3 regions of the Brevibacillus sp. HB1.2 genome follow, and region 1 is predicted to be linked to each of the others. Evidence: predicted binding sites of a transcription regulator. Region 1 holds the regulator's gene; each other region holds the start of a gene.
The links. Region 1 encodes LexA, which represses DNA repair genes until DNA is damaged. Its sites were predicted from a motif close to CGAACATATGTTCG; they were not measured.
Positions count from the first base shown of each region.

Region 2: the regulator LexA is predicted to act here: its motif matches at 3,738-3,751, upstream of uvrB (excinuclease ABC subunit UvrB).
Region 3: the regulator LexA is predicted to act here: its motif matches at 2,958-2,971, upstream of recA (recombinase RecA).

Region 1 is NZ_JABMIU010000007.1:211,010-219,291, forward strand. Features, by position in the region: gene HPY28_RS18030 (HelD family protein) at 1-256, opposite strand, end outside; gene crcB (fluoride efflux transporter CrcB) at 295-660, opposite strand; gene HPY28_RS18040 (DUF896 domain-containing protein) at 756-953, opposite strand; gene yneA (cell division suppressor protein YneA) at 1,030-1,365, opposite strand; gene lexA (transcriptional repressor LexA) at 1,528-2,151, shown strand; gene HPY28_RS18055 (DUF456 domain-containing protein) at 2,202-2,687, opposite strand; gene HPY28_RS18060 (DUF4269 domain-containing protein) at 2,796-3,371, shown strand; gene HPY28_RS18065 (sensor histidine kinase) at 3,911-5,293, opposite strand; gene HPY28_RS18070 (response regulator transcription factor) at 5,296-5,979, opposite strand; gene HPY28_RS18075 (ParB N-terminal domain-containing protein) at 6,205-6,969, shown strand; gene HPY28_RS18080 (EamA family transporter) at 6,997-7,839, shown strand; gene HPY28_RS18085 (pyridoxal-phosphate dependent enzyme) at 7,862-8,282, shown strand, end outside.
Region 2 is NZ_JABMIU010000005.1:448,181-456,462, reverse strand. Features, by position in the region: gene uvrA (excinuclease ABC subunit UvrA) at 1-1,667, opposite strand, end outside; gene uvrB (excinuclease ABC subunit UvrB) at 1,683-3,659, opposite strand; gene HPY28_RS15905 (flagellar hook assembly protein FlgD) at 3,840-4,772, shown strand; gene HPY28_RS15900 (hypothetical protein) at 4,837-6,537, opposite strand; gene HPY28_RS15895 (PDZ domain-containing protein) at 6,668-8,029, opposite strand; gene HPY28_RS15890 (S41 family peptidase) at 8,045-8,282, opposite strand, start outside.
Region 3 is NZ_JABMIU010000002.1:43,747-52,028, forward strand. Features, by position in the region: gene rny (ribonuclease Y) at 1-831, opposite strand, end outside; gene HPY28_RS04980 (RecX family transcriptional regulator) at 1,103-1,744, opposite strand; gene recA (recombinase RecA) at 1,814-2,872, opposite strand; gene HPY28_RS04990 (DEAD/DEAH box helicase) at 3,040-4,629, opposite strand; gene HPY28_RS04995 (competence/damage-inducible protein A) at 4,638-5,882, opposite strand; gene pgsA (CDP-diacylglycerol--glycerol-3-phosphate 3-phosphatidyltransferase) at 5,990-6,565, opposite strand; gene rimO (30S ribosomal protein S12 methylthiotransferase RimO) at 6,566-7,912, opposite strand; gene HPY28_RS30865 (helix-turn-helix domain-containing protein) at 8,024-8,282, opposite strand, start outside.

The sequences.
Region 1 (8,282 bases):
TTCCTATGTAGACCTCATCCAGCTCGTAGATTTCATCTTTCAAGAAATCCACTCTGCCGAAATAAGGCTTCTCTCGACCCTGATCTTCCAGGTAGCTCAATTCCTTAGCCTTTTTATAGTTAACGACCTGTTTGACATAATCATCTGTTGCCTCGCGAATATCATTGCGAAGCTGCTCCATTTCTTCGTCGATCGCTGAAATTGTTTCATCCAGCTTTTTTTGTTCCCATTCATAATCACGATGCTGTGTACTCACATTCATTCCCCCTCACATGTATCGTGTCATTGAACGACTCAGGACCATTGCCTGGCCAACCATATTCCAACCGCACAAGAAAGTAGACCGACTCCCAAACTAAGCAGAGCGTACAAAGTGCCACGTAACAGGTGGCCTTCTCCCCAAAAAGAGACTACTTCCAAGGAGAAGCTTGAGAAAGTCGTAAATCCTCCCATGACCCCCGTTGCAAATAAGAGGTAGAGTGTCGGAGATAAAAAGCCACGTTCTTTCCCCAGCACGAACAAGATGCCGATGATCAAAGATCCACAAACATTGGCGATCCAGGTTCCCCACGGCCATCCCGGCTGATTCGCGAGCAAAGACAATAGGTAGCGCAAAAGAGAGCCAACTGCTCCTCCAACCGCCACAGCTATCCACGCCATCGCTTTCCCTCCCTGGCTATCACAGCTTATGTATGTCACAGAAAAAGACACCCTAGCGTCAAGCGAGGATGTCTGTCGTATCAGTAATTGTTATCTTACTGTTTTGGCTTATTTTCTTCAAGGTCTTCCACATAACGGATGGAATCCAAATTTGCTCTCAATGAAAGCTTAACGGCGTCAATGTACTTTTGGCGCAATGCTTTTTGTTCAAGCTTTTCCTCTTCGGTCAAACCTTCTTCGCGCGATTTTTTGACCAATTCGTTGATGCGTTTAATTTCTGCGTCAGATACCACTGCTGGTTCCTCCCACTCTGTAGTAGTGCCGCTTCATTATACCACATTCGAATGATCCCGCAAGACAGCCGAACACTTACGGAGTATCAGGAAGGATGAGAGTCTGACCTGGGTAAATCCTGTTGCTCTCTAAACCGTTCGCAACCTTAATTTCTATTATATAGTCCCGAACATCCATCTGATCTGTATTGTATTGAACAGCTAACGACCACAGGCTATCTCCAGATTGTACGGTTACTTCTATGCCTTGTGGCTCCTCCATTGGCGAAGAAGCAAACACTAGTTCGGTTAACAGGTAAAAAAAGAGAGTAAATGTAATAAGAAACAAGAGAGCTTGTCCTCTCGTGATACCAAAACGAACACGACGTTCTTCTTTTTTCTCGAAACGATTACGTACTGTCAATGAATTCATAATAATGGCCTCCTCACAAACATACGTTCTGATCACTTGTAGCCTCATAATAAATGAGAACATATGTTCATGTCAACAAATAATCGAACTTATGTTTGTCGAACGCAAGCTCCCATGGTATAATATAGGAAAATATGTTCGAGAAATCAGGGGTGTCTTTCTATGTCAAAATTATCGAGTAGACAACAAGCCATCATCGAGTTCATACGAAAGGAAGTTCGTGATAAAGGATATCCGCCATCTGTACGTGAAATTGGGGAGGCTGTTGGACTAGCTTCCAGCTCAACAGTACATGGGCATTTGGCACGCTTAGAGAAAAAAGGCCTCATTCGTCGAGATCCTACCAAACCTCGTGCCATCGAATTGCTATCAGATGAAGATCGTTTTCAAGACAATTTCGAAGACTCTGTCGTCCGTGTGCCAGTAATCGGAAAAGTAACGGCTGGACAACCGATTACTGCCATTGAGGATGTAGAAGAGTACTTCCCGCTTCCAGACAATATCGTGACTTCTGACAAGGTCTATATGCTGCGCGTCTCCGGGAACAGTATGATTGATGCCGGAATTCTCGACGGAGACTACGTCATTGTTCGCCAACAGCACGTAGCCAACAATGGTGACATCGTCGTAGCCATGACAGAAGAAGACGAAGCGACCGTTAAAAGATTTTTCAAAGAAAAGAATCACTTCCGTCTCCAACCGGAAAATGCCACGATGGAACCGATCATCCTGGAGCATGTCACTATTCTCGGTAAAGTCATCGGTGTTTATCGACTCATTCACTAGTTCCCACGTAAAAAAGGACAGCCGAGGCTGTCCTTTTTGTTTTCTGTCTATTATCTGGCGATAAAAAACCAGATGATCATCGTAACTTGCAAGATGACTTTTACGACTGCACTACCCAAAAATCCGATCAGTGAGCCTACTCCCGCTTTCACTGCTCGCTCCATCGACTGCTTCTGCACCATCAACTCTACGAGAACGACGAATACGAACGGTAAGATCAGCATACCAAACGGTGGGAAAACGAAAATCCCGAGGATAATACCGACCGCAGCAGCAACGGACGACCATTTGGACCCTCCATACCTTTTCACGAAGTACATATTCGTCAGCAAGTCAGCACCGTAAAGCAGAATGCTTAGAACGACCATTCCCCACCAAAAGGATGCCGGCAATCCCGCTCCCGGATCTGCAATGAAAAAGTGATAGAGCAAAAAGCCCGCCCACAGTAATATCGTATCAGGTAAAACGGGTAAGAAAATTCCTGCGATGCTTAGCAAGAACAATAACACAACCACTACCCACAAAAATATTTCCATCTACTACACTCCCTTCATTTAGGTATACGAGTGATTATCGATTTCGTTGCGTACATATTCACTTTTGTCTAAACTATTTTAAAAGAAAGCAGACATGGAGGTAGTCTCATGAGAAATTGGCATGATCTCTCCTACTTGGGCAGAGGGACGATTCGCCAAAAAGCAGCGTGGGAAGCGATTCAACAGACGCACATCATGGAAGTACTATCCGATTACCATCCAGTGCTTGCCGGAACCATCCCATTGGACATTGATGTTGTGCAAAGCGATCTGGATATTATTTGCGAGAGTCATGATCTGGAGCAGTTTGAGCAGGCTGTTCGTACAGCATTTGGCTGTTTGCCCGGATTTGAAGTGACACACTCAGATGTGAATAGTACGCCCACGTGCGTTATCTCGTTTTTCACAGCTGGCTTTTGGTTTGAATTGTTTGCTCAACCGGTAGCTGTCGAAATGCAAAACGCCTATCGTCATATGGACATCGAAGCACGATTGTTAGACATAGGAGGCTTGGATGCGTATAAACAGATCAGGACTCTGAAGCAAAACGGCATCAAGACAGAGCCTGCATTTGCTCGATACTTTCATATCCCAGGTGATGATCCATACGAGGCTTTGTTGCAATTGGAGCCGTTAACAGACCAGGAATTACGACAAAGAGTTCAGCTGCTGCGAAAGGATTAATCTTCGAGCAAAGAGCCAATCTCTGCTGCTTGAAAGCAGGAAGGATGCATCGCTTTCGGGCGAAAAGCTTTTTGAATGCGGGCTTTTTCGTTTCATGTCTCGCAACGCGCTTTTAACCTATATACTTAAAACCTTGTCAACGCTTTAATGGTCGTTCATATGTGGAAAATAAAATATGTAACTGAGGCATTGGAAGGCTACCTCTTTTCAAACCCCTTTAAACGGAGCAAATGAACTTACCATTAAATGCCGTGATGTGGGATATTACTATCAAAGGACAATAGATTAAAATCACTGTTCTAACAAGTGTCACATCAAGGTAATGAAAGATGAAATAAGCTTCTCTCCCATATGAGAGAAGCTTATTTCATTATTATTCTTGTTTTCAGATACAAGCCGAACATGATTGAGGGCTTAGCAGGTAAACTGGATGTAATAATGATACTGGTTATATGCACAAAAACCTAGACGGGTTTCCATCTCACGGTAGGCTTTTCGGTTATTTTTTATAGAAAAGACACCTTCCCCTTTTCGCATGATTATTCACTCCCTGATCTACGATTGGGGAAATGTAATCGAAATGAGGTTCCCCGATTTGGGCTGCTTTGTACTTGAATTTTCCCGCCATGTAAATCCACTAAATGCTTAACAATTGACAAACCAAGGCCACTTCCTCCAGTATGACGTGATCTGGATTTCTCCACCCGATAGAACCGCTCCCATATTAGTTCTAATTCTTTCTCGGAGATTCCAATTCCCTCATCCTTTACTTCAATTACAGATTCTCTGAGCATTTTCGTTACACTGATCAAAACCGTTCCTTCACCCTGAGAATAACGAATCGCATTATCTATTAAGTTCATTAAAATTTGGTGAAACCGCTGCGGGTCCACCCAAAAGTACACAGGAGGACAAATTGTAAGAGATAACTTCACTCCCAATTCTTCAGCACGTGGTGTCATTTCCTCGATTATTCTTTCTAATAAACTTCGAATAGCGACCCGTTCTTTTCTTAATGTAATTTTACCTTCATCCAATCGACTCAGTGTCATCAAATCGTTGACTACTTGTTCGAGCCGATCAGATTGATCCCGGATGATCGAAATTAACTTACTTGCGCGATTTGGCGTCATTTCTGAATTCTGAAGGAGGGTTGCATATCCTTTCACATATGTAAGGGGAGTACGTAATTCATGAGCTACATGAGATAGGAATTCTCGACGGGACGACCGATAATAAGACAAGCTTTTGGCGAGCTGGTTTACTTGACGAGTGAGTAAAGAGAGTTCGTCTTTACCTTCTAAAACAACTCTTACATCATAATTACCCTCATCGAGATGCCTAATTGCATTGATAACGTTTACAATCGGTCTTACAATATATCTGGATAATAGTAAGCCAAACCCACTCGTGATTAGTAAAGAACCCAAGCCAGCAAGCAATAACATTGTCTGAAGAGACTGTAATGTATCTTTCAGCCAAGTTGGTTTCGTTATAACAACTACCGTTCCTAATAGATTTTGTCCTCGTTGAATGGGACTTTTTGCTAAAATGAGACGATCTGGTTCAAAAACCGTTTGAATCGCTTTTTGATTCGGACTTCCCTGAATCCAATTTTGAACAAAATTAAACAATGAATCAGGTAATCGTTTGGAATCAATAAGCAATTCTCCTTTGGGAGAAAAGACAAGAACAGTAGAAGAAGACTTTTCCTCCATTTCGCCGATATGCTGAAGAGTTTTTCTATTGAAGTCTACGCTTAACATTTGAGCAAAAGTCGATGCATGTTGAGCAAGTGCTAGCTCCGTATAGGATTGATAGTGAAGAGTTATAATTTGGTAGCTGATGGTTCCCAATAGCACAAGCCCTAGAATCATGATACCTAAAATGGTGATTAACAGCTTGGTCGCCACTCGATGCATCGTTATTGAACTCCCCATTTATATCCATAGCCCCACACTGTTTGAATGCCTTCTCCTTGAAAGCCAGCTTCCCGCAGTTTTATACGTAAGTTTTTAATATGAGAGTCCACTGTCCTAAAATCTCCATTGAACGAGTAGTTCCATACCTTGGCTAACAGTTGTTCTCTGGGAAAGACTTGATTCGGATATTGAATGAGAGTGGTTAGCACTTCAAATTCAATCGGGGTAACCTTCATCTTCTTTCCATGAACCCATACTTCTCTTGCTAAGAGACGAATCTGAATTCCTGATTGCTTAATCTCCTGTATTTCTTGCCCCTTTCTTGTCCGGCGTAGTACCGTTTTCACACGCGCCGATACTTCTGCCGGTTCAAATGGCTTCGTTATATAATCATCCGCGCCTAGTTCCAATCCTACTACCCGATCCTCCAGTTCGCCTCGAGCACTGATCAAAATCACGGGAGTTTTATCGCCTGTACGTCTTAATTCTTTGAGTACATCAAAACCGTCTGTCCAAGGCATCATGATGTCCAACAAACAAAGATGAAATGCTTCATTGTGAAGTAACTGAAGCGCCATTGTTCCGTCGCTGGCTGTGGAGACAGAGAAATCCTCCTCTAATATCATACTTAGCAAATCGAGCATGGTCTCTTCATCATCGACGATTAATATCGAAGTGTCCATCATACAACCCTCTCTTTGATAGATATGAACCTTGGTGACTATCATAAATGGAAATTATGGATAAATTATGTAGTAGAACCTTTTTGTGGTGATAGCTAACCAATTCTCCAATAAAAATCCTAATTTTCTCCATATCTTTTAGCTAAGATACAGAAATCCCCGGTGCATTATAAAAAGTCAATCAACATGGTTATTATCTGTTGAATCATGAATCAAGGAGGAAAAAACGTGGAAATTCTCTCTCGGCTTCGATTAGTAGATGTAAACCAACTTGCCTTTCAAGAACGAGTAGAACCAGCGCGATTGAACCGAACATGCCAGTCTATTCTTGAAGAAGGAGTCTTGCGTCATCCGATCATAGTTACCCCTCTTATGGAAGGTCGATATTTGATTTTAGACGGAGCCCATCGGACGCAATCATTACGCCAACTAGGATACATGAAGATCCCTGTTCAGGTCGTGGAAGCATCGGAAATTTCTTTCAACGCATGGGAACATCTCTTGCCACTTGGCCTGTGGATGGATACTTTACAACAGTTGCCAACCCTCCAATGGGTGAGGAAGCTCCGGAAAGAACCCCCTATTGCGGAAGTAGTTTATCCGAATTACACCCAATTTTGGATTTATCCCCACGAAAATTATGTGAATCATTGGATTCGGTTACAAGCCTGGCACCAAATTGTAGAGATTTATACCCAGAATCAATCAGTCATTCGTTTACCGCACGGCAGATACGTTTTCCCAGAATCCAACCATGTTCTATTCCGATACCCCACTCTCACCTTGGACGAAGTGAAAGAAATTGTGTTAGCAGGTAAAGAAGTTCCTGCTGGAGTGACACGTTGTATTGTTCAAGAACGAGTGCTTAATTTGCAAATTCCACTCACGCTTCTAACCTCGCCAATAAGTAAGGATGAGTGGAACCGTTTTTCAGAAAAGAAAGCCAATAAACTACGTCTATATTCGGAAAGCATTTATCTTTGTGAAGCTTAAGTAAAAGAGGTAAATCCGATGTGGTATATGCTCGCATTATTCAGTTCGATTACCTTTGGGCTTGGAAGTTTTATGATGAAAGTTTGTTCAGCCAACCGAGGTTCTACCGTACATTTACTTTGGGGATTGTATTTGACGGGTACTCTCTGTTTTTTTGCTTGGGTTCAATATACAGACGGTTGGATGTTCACACTCCAGGTTCTCCTTGCCGGACTCATAATCGGTGTAGGTACATCCACGGGGAATCTCTTATTTATGCATGCTTTAAAAATTGGGCCAGCTAGTCTAACTTCTCCAGTGGTCAATAGCAATGTTATCTTCACGATTGGACTTTCACTGCTTTTTTATGGAGAGTCACTTTCTCTTCCTCAATGGATCGGCGTTACGCTACTCGTTCTTGCCGTCATGATCCTGCCTATTGATCCAGATGAAAACCTTCGTATCCGAAGCATGAAGTGGTATCTGCTTGTCGTTGGTGCGACGTTTCTTTTCTTTCTCCGTAATGGAGGTCTGAAAGTTACGGAAGAAATGCATTTACCCAATGCCATGATCTTGTTGATCGGATACTTCTTTGGATTTATCTTGTTTTCAATAGAAATTCTACGAAAGAAGCATGTAGAGATGCCCAGAACACACAAACAAATAGGAGTTCGTTGGGGACTTGGATCAGGCATCTTCTCCTTTGCTGGTATGCAAATCTATGCGGTCGCCGTAGCAAATGGGCCCGCTAGTATTGTCTCTCCTATCTTTTCTACCAATAGCTTAGTAGTTGCTCTTTTGTCTATTTGGATTTACAAAGAACGACTTTCTTTCCTGCAAACGATTTCGCTCATTCTGCTCTTTGTTGGTTTGATTTTTACGCGACTTTAATTCTTACAAAGAGGTGTTAAAGATGATAGCTACCAATATTGTAGATTGCATTGGGAATACCCCTATTGTCGCTTTAGAAGATGAACTGGTTCCGAATGGAAAGAAGCTGTATCTTAAACTTGAATATTTTAATCCGAACTTTAGTGTGAAAGACCGTACCGCCATAGGATTGATAAAAAAAGCGATGGATCAGGGAGAAATAAAGCCCGGAAGTATTTTAATCGAGTCTACATCGGGAAACCTAGGGAAATCTTTGGCGATGCTCGGAGCTGTGTATAAGTTCCGTGTCCTAATCGTTGTAGATCCCAAAATTAGCCCAAATCTTCTTAAATGGTATAAAGCATACGGAGCAGAAATTGATATGGTGTCCGAACTTGATGAGGATGGTGGGTATCAAAAAACACGATTCAGGCGTGTTCAGGAATTGCTTCGTCAATATCCTG
Region 2 (8,282 bases), on a different contig from region 1:
TAATCGCAAGCCATCATCGTATCTTCGTCATGCTCGACGACGATCAATGTATTCCCCAGCTTGGTCATATGCTCCAGCGTCTTGATCAGACGCGCGTTATCCCGCTGATGTAGTCCGATACTCGGCTCATCCAAAATGTAGAGAACGCCCATCAGACTAGAGCCGATCTGCGTAGCCAGTCGAATCCGCTGCGCTTCTCCCCCGGACAATGTTCCCGCCGCACGGCTCAGCGTCAAGTAATCCAGTCCGACATCAATCAAGAAGTTCAGTCGCGCCTTAATTTCTTTTACGATCAGGTTCGCGATCTTCGTTTCCCGCTCTGTCAGTTCCAGTCCACCGACAAACTGATGCGCATCGAGAATCGACAGCGTAGTCAGCTCGGAAATGCTGCGCTCCCCGACCTTTACCGCCAAGCTCTCCTGACGCAAACGTTGGCCTTTGCAGACAGGACACGCCTTTTGGCTCATGAAGCCTTCGATTTGTTCACGGATGTAATCTGAGCTCGTCTCCAGATGACGTCGTTGCAGATTAATGACGACACCCTCGAACGGTACGACCGCCTCACGCACTTGCCCGAACTCGTTCTCATAGCGGAAGTGAATTTTTTCGCCTTCACTGCCGTACATCAAGATTTGTCGGTGCGCTGCCGTAAGCTCCTCGTATGGCACATCCATCCGAATGTTAAAGTGGCGGCAAGCTGATTCCAACAATTGTTGATAGTAAGTAGAAGTCTTCGGCTCCCATGCGCCAATCGCCCCATCATCGAGCGTCTTCGTCGCATCGGGAACGACCATATCTGGGTCAACCTCCAACTTGACACCCAGTCCATCACACTCCGAACAAGCACCAAACGGGCTGTTAAAGGAGAAAATCCGCGGCTCCAGCTCCCCGATGGAGAATCCACATATCGCGCAAGCATGCTTTTCACTGAACAGCAGCTCTTCTTGCTCCATTACATCGACGATGACCTTGCCATCTGCTAAACGAAGTGCCGTTTCCAAGGAGTCTGCGAGACGCGCCTGTACATCCGGCTTCACGACGATCCGGTCAACGACAACCTCAATGTTATGCTTCTTGTTCTTTTCCAGCTTGATGTCTTCAGACAGATCGGTAATTTCACCATTGACCCGCACACGGACGAAACCTTGCTTGCGGATGTCCTCGAGCAGCTTGACGTGCTCTCCCTTGCGTCCTTGTACCATCGGCGCGAGAATCTGCATTTTCGTGCGCTCAGGATACTCCAATAGTCGATCGACCATTTGTTCAATGGTCTGAGATTGGATCTCGATGCCATGCTCCGGGCAAACCGCTCTCCCAACACGCGCATACAAAAGGCGCAAATAGTCGTAGATTTCCGTAACCGTACCTACCGTGGAGCGAGGGTTACGGCTCGTTGTTTTCTGGTCAATCGAGATCGCAGGGGAAAGTCCCTCAATCGAATCCACGTCCGGCTTGTCCATCTGCCCGAGAAATTGACGGGCGTATGCCGACAGAGACTCGACATAGCGACGTTGTCCCTCTGCGTAAATCGTGTCAAAAGCAAGCGAGGACTTACCCGAGCCAGACAAACCCGTCAGAACGACGAATTTGTCCCTCGGAATGACTACATCAATATTTTTCAGATTGTGGGCACGTGCACCCTTTACGACAATATGTTCTAATGGCATGAAAAAAACCTCTCCTTAGAGTTCCGCCTTCAGCTCAAGAATCAAATCACGCAATTCGGCCGCACGCTCGAACATGAGGTTGCGTGCCGCTTCCTTCATTTCTTCTTCCATACGTTCTATAACAGCCACGCGATCCTTCTTCGGCATTTTCTTAAAGTCTGCATGTGGCAAGTAATCTGCTTTTTCCTCCGCAACCTTGGTCGCCTCGATCACTTCGCGGACGGACTTTTTCACGGTTTGCGGCGTGATGCCGTGCTCTTCATTGTAAGCCATCTGAATGGAGCGACGACGTTCTGTCTCTCGAATCGCAGAGGTCATCGAATCTGTCATTTTGTCCGCGTACATGATAACGCGTCCCTCTGAGTTCCGCGCAGCCCGACCAATCGTCTGAATCAGCGAACGCTCATTGCGCAGGAAGCCTTCCTTGTCTGCATCCAAAATCGCCACAAGCGATACTTCCGGCAAGTCCAAGCCTTCCCGCAAGAGGTTGATTCCGACTAGCACGTCAAACTCACCCAAGCGCAATGAACGTAATATCTGCATCCGCTCAATCGTTTTAATATCCGAGTGAAGATAGCGGACCTTGATTCCGATTTCTTTCAGATAGTCCGTCAAATCCTCAGACATTTTCTTCGTCAGAGTCGTGACGAGAATCCGCTCATTTTTCGCAATCGTGGCTTGGATTTCGCCAATCAAATCGTCAATCTGTCCCTTGATCGGACGTACCGTAACCGTTGGGTCAATCAAGCCTGTCGGACGAATCACCTGCTGCACCATTTCTGGGCTGTGCTCCAGCTCATAAGGACCCGGCGTAGCTGAAATGTAAATCGCTTGTTTCAGCTTTCCTTCAAACTCCTCGAACTTGAGTGGGCGGTTATCGCGTGCAGAAGGCAGACGGAATCCGTGATCGACCAGTACATCCTTCCGTGCGCGGTCACCGTTATACATCCCCCGAACCTGCGGCAAGGTCATATGCGACTCATCCATCATGACGATAAAATCTTCAGGGAAGTAATCCAACAAGGTATACGGAGCATGCCCGGCAGGCAGTCCTGTCAGATGGCGCGAGTAGTTTTCAATACCGGAGCAAAAGCCCATCTCCATCATCATCTCAATATCATACCGTGTACGTTGCTCCAGTCGCTGTGCTTCCAAGAGCTTTCCCGCGTCACGGAATTCTTTCAGTCTTTCTTCCAGCTCGGCCTCGATGCTTTGGACAGCCAGCTTCATTTTCTCCTCGCGCGTCACATAGTGAGATTTAGGGAAGATGGCAATGTGATCACGCTGTCCCAAAATCTCGCCGGTCAGTACGTCAATCGAAGTAATCCGCTCTATTTCATCTCCAAAAAACTCAACGCGAATCGCCTGCTCACTCTCTGAGGCAGGGAAAATCTCCACGACGTCACCCCGCACACGGAACGTACCGCGCGTGAAGTTGATGTCGTTGCGTGTGTACTGGATATCGACCAGACGATGCAAAATCTCGTCCCGTCCTGTTTCCATGCCAACACGTAAAGACAAGAGCAACTCCCGATACTCTTCAGGCGAACCCAATCCGTAAATGCAGGAGACGGAGGCAACAATGATGACATCTCGGCGTTCAAACAACGCACTGGTAGCCGAGTGACGGAGCTTGTCGATCTCGTCGTTAATGCTCGAGTCTTTTTCAATAAACGTATCCGATTGGGGAATGTATGCTTCGGGTTGATAGTAATCGTAGTAGCTGACGAAGTATTCCACCGCGTTGTTCGGGAAAAACTCCTTAAACTCTGCACAAAGCTGAGCGGCAAGAGTTTTGTTGTGTGCCATCACGAGTGTTGGCCTGTTCACCTGAGCAATTACCTGGGCAGCCGTAAAAGTCTTTCCCGTTCCCGTTGCCCCCAGCAATGTCTGGTGTCGCTTGCCAGCTTGCAACCCTGCCACCAGCTCGGCAATGGCGGTCGGCTGGTCACCGGACGGTTGAAACTCCGATACCAATTCAAAACGCTCCATTCCCTCGTTCATCTCCTCATAGCATGACTGTTTCTACTTCCATTATAACACAATTCCGGCTAGTTTAAGCCCAAAATTCGAACAAACGTTTGTCTTCATCTTTCCTCCAATTTTTCCGATATAAGATGAAGGAAGTGCAAACATGCACAGATAGACTCGCCACCTTCAGGGAGGATTGACATGTCAGATACCGGAACAACCGTTAAAAATAACCCATATATACAACCTCATTTGAGCTATAAAGGCAAAAAAGAATTCACCACCGAGCTCGACCAAAATGCCTTTATGAAGCTCATGCTCGAGCAGTTAAAACATCAAGACCCTATGTCCCCAATGGACAACTCTCAGTTCATCCAGCAAACAAGTATGCTGACCATGGTAGAAAAAATCACAAAAATGACCACGCTGATGGAGCAATCGAACAACAGCATGGTCACTTTGGAGAAGTATGAAAAGCTGGTAGGTCGTACTGCTTCGTACTCCCTTACTACAAAAGACGAGATGACGGGAGAAACTAAGACGGAGAAGAAAGAAGGCGTACTTGATGCCGTATACATGGATCAAGGCAAAATCTACTTCCGTATCGCAGGCGAATCGACACCGATTCCGCTGGCAGACGTCTCCGGATTGGAATCGCAAGGTCTGGCCGGCAATACGCTCGACAACAGCGTGAAGTACATGGAAATGATCGGTCGAGAGATTTCCTATAAAGTAACCAAGGAAGTCGACCGGGATGGCAATCCAGATACCACACACGACGTTTCCAAGGTTGATGAAATCTTGAATGGCGTCATCACTGGCTTTACCACCAAAAACGGTACCGCACAATTCCAACTGGATAATGGATCAACCGTAAAAGCCGAAGAAATCGTAGGCATGACGGTGAAACCTGAAAACAGAACAATGGGCAACTCCCTTGCCTATGCGCAAATGATCGGCTACAACATCACGTACAATCAGTCTCAGACGAATCCGGACGGTACCACTACCAATACGCCTCTTACAGGCGTGGTCAAAGCTGTCAGCATGAAAAACGGAGTAGTCGAATTCGTCCTCAAGGATGATAAGAAAGTCGCTCTCAACCAAATCACGGGATTCGAAGCAACTGCCTAGAATCGTATACAAAAAGCCGCAACTCTTCGAAATCGAAGAAGGCGGCTTTTTCTTATACAGGGTCCTATTCGTTTACGATCACTTTTCCGGTTATCGCATCCACATAAAATGTATCATCTACTTTAAATTCTCCCCCACAGAAGCAATGCGAGCGAGTCTGACGAAACGAAAGGTCATAGCCGAGCTTCCATGTAATCGTGTCTTTCTCGTAATCCGACTGGTGGATGTAGGTCAGCTCAAGTGGAAAGGTTTGCAGTAAACGGGTCATGGCCACTTGTTCTTTAAGTGCTTGGGAATGGGCCGGGTATTTGACACTGGCCGGTTTGTTTATGCTTACCTGTTCCCATGCACCCGTCCATGAATCGATCCGAATCGTATACATCCCGTCCTCCACACTCTGATTGATCCCATAAACCGGAATGCCGTTCACGAGAGGATCAGCTACGATCGAGGTGTACCTTTTATTTCCATCCTCCGTTATTTGGATTTGATTGCTTCCAGACGGAGTCAGTCTTTTCAAAAGCTTATCCGCTTCTATTCGATCTCGCTTCTTATCCGTTTTCACATTAGACCATTGCGGATTGTTCACCCTCGTAGAAAATTCAAGCAGTCCACCAGTCTTTGCATCCGTCACGAGAAGATGATGCTGCTCTCCGTTACTGCTTCCCTCGGGAAAGGTAGCCATTCGTGATATCTTGTCTGCATCGGGAACCCCCTCACCAAAATTTCCCCATATGAAATAACGAAGGGCTGGACCATCATCGTAACTCGCCTCGTAGATGGATAGCGGCAGCTTTTCTGTTTCGATTCGAAACAACATGCGTAACAAATCACGCGCTTGCGACTCTGTTTGCGCTACCCACTTCTCACCTGTTCCTGTCACATTGATGGTCTGAGGCGGATTGGTTGTCCCTCGGGTATTCTTTGTTACTAATCGTTTGCCACTAAAGGCATCTAATGCACTACCTGTATGTCGCTGCGTTATAATTCCATTTTTCAGGACATAAGCAAGCTTTGCTTCTACCTGATCGCTTTGCTTATGAATGGGCAATAAATAAACAAGTTCCAATGGACGGCTTTCTTGCCATTTTCGTACAGCTTGTTCGGAAGAGATGACGCGCTGTGGAGATGGGAGTGAAGCGGGACTTACTTTTTCGTATAGCCTGCCATCAAAAGTGGAAAACCAAACAATTCTTCCCGATGCATCAAAACTGACGAGACAATCATAATCGTCATCGAGTACAACATTATTCAGGACTCGCACCAGTCGAACCGTCAACAGGTCCTTATTTTTATATACCTCTCTCGCTTGATAGGCGTTACCTGTACCTGTTCCCTGCAAACCAGCGACAAAAGCCAGCGCACGTGTTTTGGCCTGCTGCTCAGTCGGGTAGGCAGGCTTTGTTGCTATTTTCGGAGTAAGTTTCAGTCTGAGCAACTCCCCTGTCTGTCCGTCGAAAATCGCATCATCCATGGACGATTCGGCCTCAGCAGCAGACTGTGCAAACGTGACCACCACCCCGCTAACACCAGGTCCATCCACATCGCCACCGTAAACGACATAGCGTGAAGACAGCTCCGGTAAAAGCTTGACTAGCTTTTGGACACCTTTTGTCACGTGCATCGGGACAGCCACAACCGATTGAGCCTGCGCTACGGTCACAGGACTCGTTGCGCCTACTCCTGATAAGGGGGAGGCAAAAATTGTGGCTGCAGCTAATGTACCCGACAAAAACCACGAGACTGTTCTTTTCACTTTGAACACCGAACCCACTCCCTCTTTTTTCCTCCTACATTGAGACGCAACTGCCACCAGTAAGTTTCCGAATGGACAAGCTTTTCAAGAAAAAAAGAAGGTATGCATTTTTGACTGCATACCTTCTCCCCAACTATCCTTATGCTCCTACATTCAGCTTCTCCAGCTTTTGCTTGATCAGCTCAACTACACTGGCGCGTTTCAAATCAACAAATGCACGGGTATTTGCATCCGGAACCACAATGATCCCCAGCTGGTGATGATTACCCGCATAGACTGCACACTGTACGAACTTCAGCTCGCCTTCACGCGTGAGTACTTCCATTTTGCAAAAGGCAGGATTGGCTTGTAGTGCTGGATACAAATCTTCTTTTTCCCGCACCGAAATGCCATTTACTTTCACGATAATTTCACCGGGCGTGATGCCGATTTCCTCTGCTCTCGTCCCTGGAATGACACCCATTACTTTTACACCACGTGAAGACTGGATGAAATAAGGCGAACGCTTTCTTTCTTGATACTGACTCCAGAAAAACAACGCCTCATGACCGAATAGTGCGAAGATCGCGGCCAGCAAGATCAACGGATAAAACCATACAGCCAGAGCACATAACCCCAACAAACCAATCGCATACAGTGTCAAATTTTTCGCAACCTGCGTTGCTTTTCTATAAGGTGTCATCGTTTGCGTCATATCGGAGAACCCGGTCACCGTCGGCAAAAGCATCAGTCCGAATGAAGCGGCTTCCGGCGAAAAGAACGGCCACCCCGGATACAATGCACCACTGATAGCACCTGGCTCCAGCTGTACGAACAGCACGGCTGGCGTCAGCCAAAAAGAATGAAGCAAATAGGCACCGACGATCCGACCACGCTGCCCTTCCACGAAAAGCGGAGAAGCGTCCCGCCCACCATTCCAGCGTACGAGCATCGCTTCAATCAGATGCATGACCGCAACTAACGCAAGCAACGGCAAAGGTTTCGCCTGACGTATCATTTCCCAGACATAGCTCAATCCAGGAACATCCGTAACCGGTGGAATGACCTGTGTGATCGCGTGTAAAATCGCCAAAATCCCTGCAGCATATGCGAAACAGAGAAACCGTAAACGAATCAGCGCCAAGATGAGCGCCAATCCCCATAGTATCCACAAATCCTGTGCTTGCACGACCACGCCGAGTCCTGCGCTAAGAAGAGAAATAAGCAAGCCTCCCACCAAGCCCATCCCTACTGCCCGTATCGTCGAGAGCAAGGGTGACTGAATGCGTGCAGAAAAAAGCTGTCTTTCCAGGTTCATCTGTCTGCGATAATGCAAATAAATAAAAACCAGAAAGAGATAGAAAACAGGATTGATAAAAAATGCGGCAAAGCCATATGCAATGGTAAGCATATCTGCCTGTATCGCCAATTGCCTCACCTCAACTAAAAGAAAGAAAAACCACGGCATTTGATTTGCCGTGGTTATCATTTCTACGGAAAGCAGGGAATTACCTGCTTCCATTTTCTTGATTATTCATTACTTGCCCGTAACTACATCCAGAGCTTTTTGCAATTGCAGGTCATTTTCTGGCTTCGTCATCGTTTTACGGAGACTTTCTTCCAGCGAAGAGCGTGTCTTCGCGTCTACTTTACCAGTTACCTCAAGCTTGCTGGAGGTTTGGAACTGCTTGATTGCTTCCTCTGTCTTTTCATCAAAATAGCCATCTTCGCGTCCTGGGGACAGATTCAAGCCTTTCAGGATGAGCTGCAGGTTT
Region 3 (8,282 bases), on a different contig from region 1:
GATGCGAGCTGGGTGAATGCGGCCGTCTGCGACCAGTTTATCTAACGCTGTCTTGGCGATTTCCCGACGAATCGGATCGAAGCCAGACAGGATGACTGCTTCTGGAGTATCGTCAATAATCAGATCGATACCAGTCAACGTTTCCAGGGCACGAATGTTACGTCCTTCGCGTCCGATAATACGTCCCTTCATCTCATCATTTGGCAACGTAACCACAGAAACGGTTGTTTCTGCTACGTGGTCTGCTGCACAACGTTGAATGGAGGTCGTAATGATCTCACGAGCACGCTTGTCCGCTTCTTCCTTGGCCTGAGTCTCAATCTCCTTGATCATCACAGCCATTTCGTGACGGACGGTATTCTCCACATCAGTCAGAATGATCGTCTTCGCCTCATCCTGCGTCAAGCCGGAGATTCGTTCTAGCTCTGATACTTGTTCTTTATATAAGTGCTCTACCTTGCTTTGCAGTTCTGCGATGGTACGGTCACGCTCAGACAATTCTTCTTCTTTGCGCTCCAACTGTTCCATCTTGCGGTCCAACGATTCTTCTTTTTGTAGAATTCGTCGTTCCTGACGCTGGATCTCATTGCGTCTCTCACGCAATTCGGTTTCCGCTTCGGATCGAAGCTTGAACACTTCATCCTTTGCTTCCAGCACCTTCTCCTTCTTAACGGCTTCGGCGTCCCGTTTAGCTTCCTCCACGATCTGTCGTGCAGCTTCTTCTGCACTGGAGATCTTCGCTTCCGCAATCGATTTACGAGTGAAGTAGCCTGCACCCAAGCCGATCAGCAGGGCAACGAGCACAATGACAACAGTAAGTATAGGATCCATAGGCTTTTTCGTTTCACCTCCTTATTGTAAGACATCTCCCCGCTTTCCAAGCATTTGTTTTCCATGGAGTGCTCTCACATTTGAACATTCGGCTAAAAAACAAGACCGATTTACTCGGTCCGCTGAATCCGTACAGCTTTCGCACGGTTTTTCAGTTGTTTCATAGGCAACGAGTGAGCAAATCACAAAAGTTATGATACACCAAGTAAATACAAACCTATTTTATTATTTGTGAACAAGAATTGTCAAGATCATGCAAATAGAGTTGGCCCTAACTATCGCTTCTATGACGCAATTCTTCACGCATTTGTTGAATGATCGCATGGGAGAATCCCTTGCGCATCAGCATAGATAGCAGCTTACGCTCTTCATCGGGGTTCGGTGCACCCTCTATACGCCGCGCCTTCTTCTCTATCAATGCGCGGGCAGCATCTAGTTCAGCCTGCCTAGACACGCCACGTACTGCGTCCTCTACAATCGCTCTGTCCACTCCACGATGGGTAAGCTCCATACGCAGCATATACGGGCTCCTCGGCTTCAAGCGCAATCGCTCGTCTACCCATTGCTTCGCAAATGCTTCATCATCGATGTAGCCGTGATCCTTGCAGCGCTGGCATATCTCTTCTGCAATCTGTGGCGAAAATCCCTTTTCTATCAAATAGGAATGCAGCTGACTGCTTGTTCGCGGGCGTATACCGAGATATCGCAATGCACCTAAATACGCTTTATGCTTTTCTTCTGCTATCAGGACTTCTCGGCAAAAAGCTTCATCTAATTCTGTTCCCTTAAATAGGTTGTACTTTACCAGTATGTCTTCGTGTACGGTAATGGCATACTCGCCTTCGACATCGATATGGTAGCGTTGCTTTTGTTTGATATCTCGATGAACGGCAGTGATCAGGCCGCTCTTCATGATGATTCACTCCTTCGCAAAGCTAAAATAACAGCCTGTCTCATCGACAGGCTGCTCTTCTACTCTTCATTACTCCAGATCAAATGTAGGCTCTTCATCTTGCTCTGGGTCATTTACTGCTTCACCTTCTGGAACAGAACCAGGGTTTAGGCTGAAGTATTCGCGCACCTTTGTTTCAATCTGTGATGCAATGTGCGGATTTTCTTTCAGGAAGACTTTCGAATTCTCTCTACCTTGGCCGAGACGCTCCTCATTGAAGGAGTACCATGCACCACTCTTTTGAACCACATCGATCTCGGAACCGATGTCGAGAATGCTACCTTCTCTGGAAATACCTTCGCCGTACATGATATCCACTTCAGCAACCTTGAATGGTGGTGCTACTTTATTTTTGACGACTTTGATCTTCGTCTTGCTTCCCAAAATGTCGTTGCCAACTTTGATAGATTCCGCTTTACGAACGTCCAAGCGAACACTCGCGTAGAACTTCAAAGCGCGTCCACCCGGAGTTGTTTCTGGGTTACCGAACATAACTCCCACTTTTTCACGAAGCTGGTTGATGAAGATTGCAATCGTTTTGGACTTGTTGATGGCGCCGGACAGCTTGCGGAGTGCTTGGGACATCAAGCGTGCTTGCAAACCTACGTGGGAATCTCCCATCTCGCCTTCGATCTCTGCTTTTGGTACGAGTGCCGCAACGGAGTCGACTACGATAATGTCTACCGCACCAGAGCGCACCAGTGCTTCCGCGATCTCCAATGCTTGCTCACCAGTGTCTGGTTGGGACAACAGCAATTCATCGATGTTCACACCCAGCTTCGCAGCGTAAACCGGATCCAAGGCATGCTCAGCATCGATAAACGCAGCTTGTCCACCCTGTCTTTGAACTTCTGCGATGGCATGAAGCGCTACTGTTGTTTTACCAGAAGACTCTGGTCCGTAAATCTCAACAATCCGTCCGCGTGGGAACCCACCCACACCAAGTGCAATATCTAGAGCAAGTGCACCGCTAGAAGCCGTAGAAATCTGGATGTTGGATACTTCCCCCAACTTCATAATGGAACCTTTTCCGAATTGCTTTTCTATTTGACGCAATGCACTCTCCAAAGCTGCGCGACGATCTGACAAATGGTACACACCCTTTCAATTTTCGCATCTCTTTTGCTTGTCTTCATCATACCTCGAGACAGAAGTGTTTGCCAAGTATTTTTTACGAACAAATATTCGCATCGTAAAAAAGCAGCCATTTCCTGGTTGTTCCCAGAGAAATGACTGCTTTGTGTAATACTCTCTAATTAGGAACGCTTCGCTCCGCGAGGCTTTGCAGGCTCCAGATTGATTCGTTTTCCGTTGATACGTGTTTGACGCAGTGACTCATATACGAAAGCAGCTACCTCTTCTGGAACCTCAACAAATGTGAAGTTCTCGAAAATGTCGATGCGACCTACTGATTTTCCTGGGATACCCACAGATTCAGAGATCTCGCGTACCAGATCCTGTGGCTTCATGTTCGCATTGCGGCCTACGTTCAGGAAGAAGCGAACCATGCCTTTTGCTGCGCCTGTCTCACCAAAGTTGTACGCTTCTACTTCCTGCCCTTGTCCCGCTTCGGTATGGAATGCCAGGTGTAATGCAGCAGCTGCTACTTTTTCAGCCGGGTATTGACCTACGAGAGCATCCGCTACTTTTTGATACATATCCGCGATTGCATCGCTTTCCAAAAGGCTAGTCAATTGTTCACGCAATTGCTCTTGTTTGCGCTCAGCCACTTCCTCCAGGGAAGGAACATTGCGAGAGAGCACTTGTGCTTTTGTCTGCTTTTGGATAAACATCATTTGTCTTACTTCACGCGGCGTAACCAGCGTCATCGCAATTCCTTTGCGACCTGCGCGACCAGTACGGCCAATACGGTGTACGTAGCTCTCAGAGTCTTGTGGAATATCGTAGTTGATTACGTGAGAGACGTTTCCTACGTCGATACCGCGTGCTGCTACGTCAGTCGCGATCAAGAATTCAATCGAGCCCTCACGGAACGCATTCATGACCTTGTCACGTTGTGCCTGTGACAAGTCACCATGCAATCCGTCCGCAAGGTATCCGCGGGATTGCAGAACTTCAGACAACTCATCTACGCCGCGCTTAGTGCGGCAGAAAATGATACCCAGCTCGACATCCTCACTGTCCAAGATGCGGCAGAGGCTCTCTACTTTGTTACGGTCAAACACTTTGTAGTATACCTGTTCGATCAATGGTGCCGTTACTTCTTCACGGCTAACCGCGATCGTTTGCGGTTGTTTCATGTAACGGGTAGCCAAACGCTTGATTTCTGGCGGCATCGTCGCAGAGAACAGCAAGGTTTGACGCTCTTCCGGCATATGTGTGATGATCGTCTCGATATCTTCGATGAAGCCCATGTCCAGCATTTCATCCGCTTCATCCAAAACGAGTGTATGTACGTGATCCAGCTTCAATGTTTTTCGGCGCAAGTGGTCCATAACACGGCCAGGAGTACCTACAACGATTTGTACACCTTGGCGTAGTGCACGAATTTGATGTCCGATCGATTGTCCGCCATAGATTGGCAGCGTACGAACTTTGTTATATTTCGAGATGCGCAAGAGCTCTCCCGCAACCTGGATAGCCAGCTCACGAGTTGGGGTCAGCACGATCGCTTGTACACGATTGGCAGGCGTAATCTTTTCTACAAGTGGAATCCCGAATGCAGCAGTCTTACCAGTACCTGTCTGTGCTTGACCAATCAGGTCTCCGCCATCCAGAACTTTTGGAATGCAAGCTGCCTGAATCGGTGATGGCTCCTCGAAGCCCATATCGTGAATCGCTTGCAGAATAGATTTATGTAAAGGAAAATCGGAAAAAATCGTCATGAAAAAAATCACCTTTCTTTTTGCATTTGCAGCGCATAAAACAACGCGTATTTAGCGGCACGCCCAACGATTGCATGCCTTCTTCCGGCAAGGCGGAGCTCTTTTACAACTGTAGGCATTCCTTCTGCCGCGATCCCTACGTAAACAAGGCCAACAGGCTTGCCCTCGGAAGGATCGGGTCCAGCCACTCCCGTAACAGAAATCCCGTAAGTAGCCCCCAGCTTTTCTCGTACATGTTCAGCCAGCAATTGAGCTGCTTTCTCACTGACTGCCCCATCTGCTTGCAAAATGGAATCAGGTACTTCGAGCAGCTGATTTTTCACTTCATTGGTGTAGCAGACTACCCCTCCACGAAACACTTGCGAGCTTCCCGGCACTGAGGTAATCAACGAGGCAATTGCTCCTCCTGTGCAGCTTTCTGCACAAGCAATCGTCTCATTTCTCTTTTTTAGCTCAGAAACCAGCACATCATGCAGCGACGAATTCTCACCCATCCCGTACATATACTGGCCAACACGGCTGAGAATTTCTTTTTCTACAGGTAAGATTAGGGCTTCCCCTTCTTCGACTGTAGCAGCTCTTGCCGTAATCCGCAGCGTTACTTCGAATTCTTTGGCGTATGGCGCGATCGTTGGATTGTCCTGCTTTTCGATCAGATCGAGCAGTTTTTCCTCCAAGGCGGATTCGCCTATTCCGTAGAACCGGAGTACATGAGAATGAAACACTTGTTTTTCTGGGAGCAAATCGTTCAAGTAAGGCATCACGTAATTCTCCACCATTGGATACAGCTCGCTTGGTGGTCCAGGCAACAGCACGAACGTACTACTGTCATGACGGATCGCCATCCCCGGCGCCATCCCGAAATCGTTGGAGAATACATGGCTGCCAGAAAGCACCAGCGCCTGCTTACGATTGTTCTCCGTCATGACAATCCCACGTTGCAAAAAGAATTTTTCAATTCTCTCCATGGCCTCTGGATTCGTTTCCAATCCAATGCCTACATGCCCCGCCAAGGTTTCTTTCGTCAAATCATCTTGAGTCGGCCCTAGCCCACCCGTGAAAATGACGAGATCAGATCGCCCTGATGCCAATCGAATCACTTGTAGCAATCGCTCCGTATTGTCTCCCACAACCGTATGAAAGTAAACTCCCACGCCAATTTCCGCCAGCTTCTGAGAAAGAAACTGTGCGTTGGTGTTAGCGATCTGGCCTAGCAAAAGTTCGGTACCTACCGCAATAATCTCCGCTCTCATCTTCCTCATCCATTCTCTTTGAGAGTAGAAAAGCCTCTAAACTAATAGTTTATCACTTGCAAACGCTCAAGAGAAGAGTCTTGTGAAAAAAGAGACCAATACCCGCATTACGAGTATTGGATCACGTTACGATTTTTCGCAAAGTAGTCGTACCCGGAGTAAATCGTGATGATCACCATCGCCCAAGTAGCTACTTCGTCGAACGGAATGCCGAAGAACTCAAATGGGAAGTTGCGAATCATAACAGCCGTAATCGCTACGATCTGCACCCATGTTTTCAGTTTACCCAATGCACTCGCAGCAATTACCTGTCCTTCTGCCGCTGCAACTAGTCGTAGACCCGTTACCGCAAACTCCCGGCTGATAATGACAATCGCAATCCACGCTTCCAGACGTTGCATCTCTACAAGTGAAATGAGTGCTGCGGAAATCAACAGCTTATCAGCAAGCGGATCCAAAAACTTCCCCAAGTTCGTCACGATTTTATTTTTCCGTGCAATATAACCGTCGAGTCCGTCCGTACTGGCTGCTAGGATAAACACCAAAGCCGCAATCAGCTCGTTATACGTCATCGTCAGGCTGCCAATCGAAAATGTCCCGATGTTGTAACGCACCAGCATAAAAAACATAACTACCGGCACCAGAAAGATCCTGGCGAGTGTGATGCGGTTGGCGAGATTCAACTAGACTACCTCCCCGGCTAAATCGTATTCATAGGAGTGTGTAATTTTTACTTTTACGATGGTGCCCAGTTCGCCTTTAAAACCTGTGACGAATACTTCACCATCGATTTCCGGAGCGTCATACTGTGTTCTACCTACATAAATATCGTTACGTCCTTCGTAACGTTCAATCAAAATATCCAAGACTTGACCAACAAAGCGTCCGTTGCGATCTCCGGCTACTTCACGTTGAATTTCCATCAGCATGTTCGCACGTTTTTCCTTAAGCTCTTCGTCAACGTGGTCAGGCAGACGAGAAGCTGGAGTGTCATCCTCGTTGGAGTAAGTAAACACACCCAGTCGATCAAAGCGAATATCCTTCACAAACTCGCTCAGGCGCTCGAAGTCTTCCTCTGTTTCCCCTGGGAACCCTACGATCAAAGAGGTACGCAGTGCCACATCTGGAACCTGTGCGCGAATTTTTGCTACCAGCGCACGAATGTCCGTCTGTCTTCCCGGGCGACGCATTCTTTTCAGAATATGGTCTTCGGAGTGCTGCAAAGGCATATCTACGTATTTGCACACTTTTGGATTGGTAGCAAAGGTGTGGATCAATTCATCCGTGAAAAATCCAGGATATGCGTAGTGAAGACGAATCCACTCGATGCCCTCGACTTCTGCCAGGCGGTTTAAAAGTTCAGGAAGCATCAGTTTTCCATCGTAAATATCCGTTCCGTAGTTCGTAGAATCTTGTGCGATCAGGCTCACTTCTACGATACCTTGAGCAGCCAAATGACGCGCTTCTTCTACGATGGACTCGATTGTACGACTGCGGAATCCCCCACGCATCAAAGGAATCGAGCAGAACGTACAGGCGTTGTCACAACCCTCGGCAATTTTAATATATGCGGAGTATGTGCCTTCTTTTACTTTCCGCTTCACTACATCTTCGTACGTAAAAATGGGATTTCCTACAAAAATCGGTCGCTTGCCCTCTAGAGATTCTTCGATAATACCTGTAATCGACATAAAATCGCCTGTTCCGACAATACCGTCCACCTCAGGAATCTCATTCAAGATATCCTCTTTGTAACGTTGTGTGAGACAGCCTGCCACCACAAGCGATTTCAGTTTGCCGGATTCCTTCAATTCACCCATTTCCAGAATCTTATTGACGGATTCTTCCTTGGCTGCATCGATGAAACCGCAGGTATTGACGATGACCACAGTTGCTTCTTCCGGGTTATCAACCAGTTCATAACCTTTTTCATCTATCAGATGGGCCATCATGTCCGAATCAACGAGATTCTTTTCACAGCCCAGCGTAACAATCGCTACTTTTTCACGCGTGCCTACCTTCTCTGTCATCTTTTTTCCTCCAATTGGTCACACCAACCCATATTACACCTATCCAGTATAATATAAGCCTAAAGGAAGTGTCAAAAAAGAGAAAAGTACGAAAGGCAAGCATACGCTTGCCTACTGGGTGACCGCCTCTTTAACTTTCATCGTAATATTAGACGGCATTGATTTCATTTTAGACGTGTCTACCAAGACTCCGTTAACCTTCAATTCCACTACAGTCGGTTTGCCCAAACGAATATAAGCTGATTTCCCCAGCTCAATCGTTTTTTCCTGATCCTTCTTGAGCGTGCCCTGCTCAACATAAGTTTTGCCTTTTCCTTCCGAAATACCAAACCAGCTTGTTTCTGCTTTCACCTTCAAATAAACCGTGATT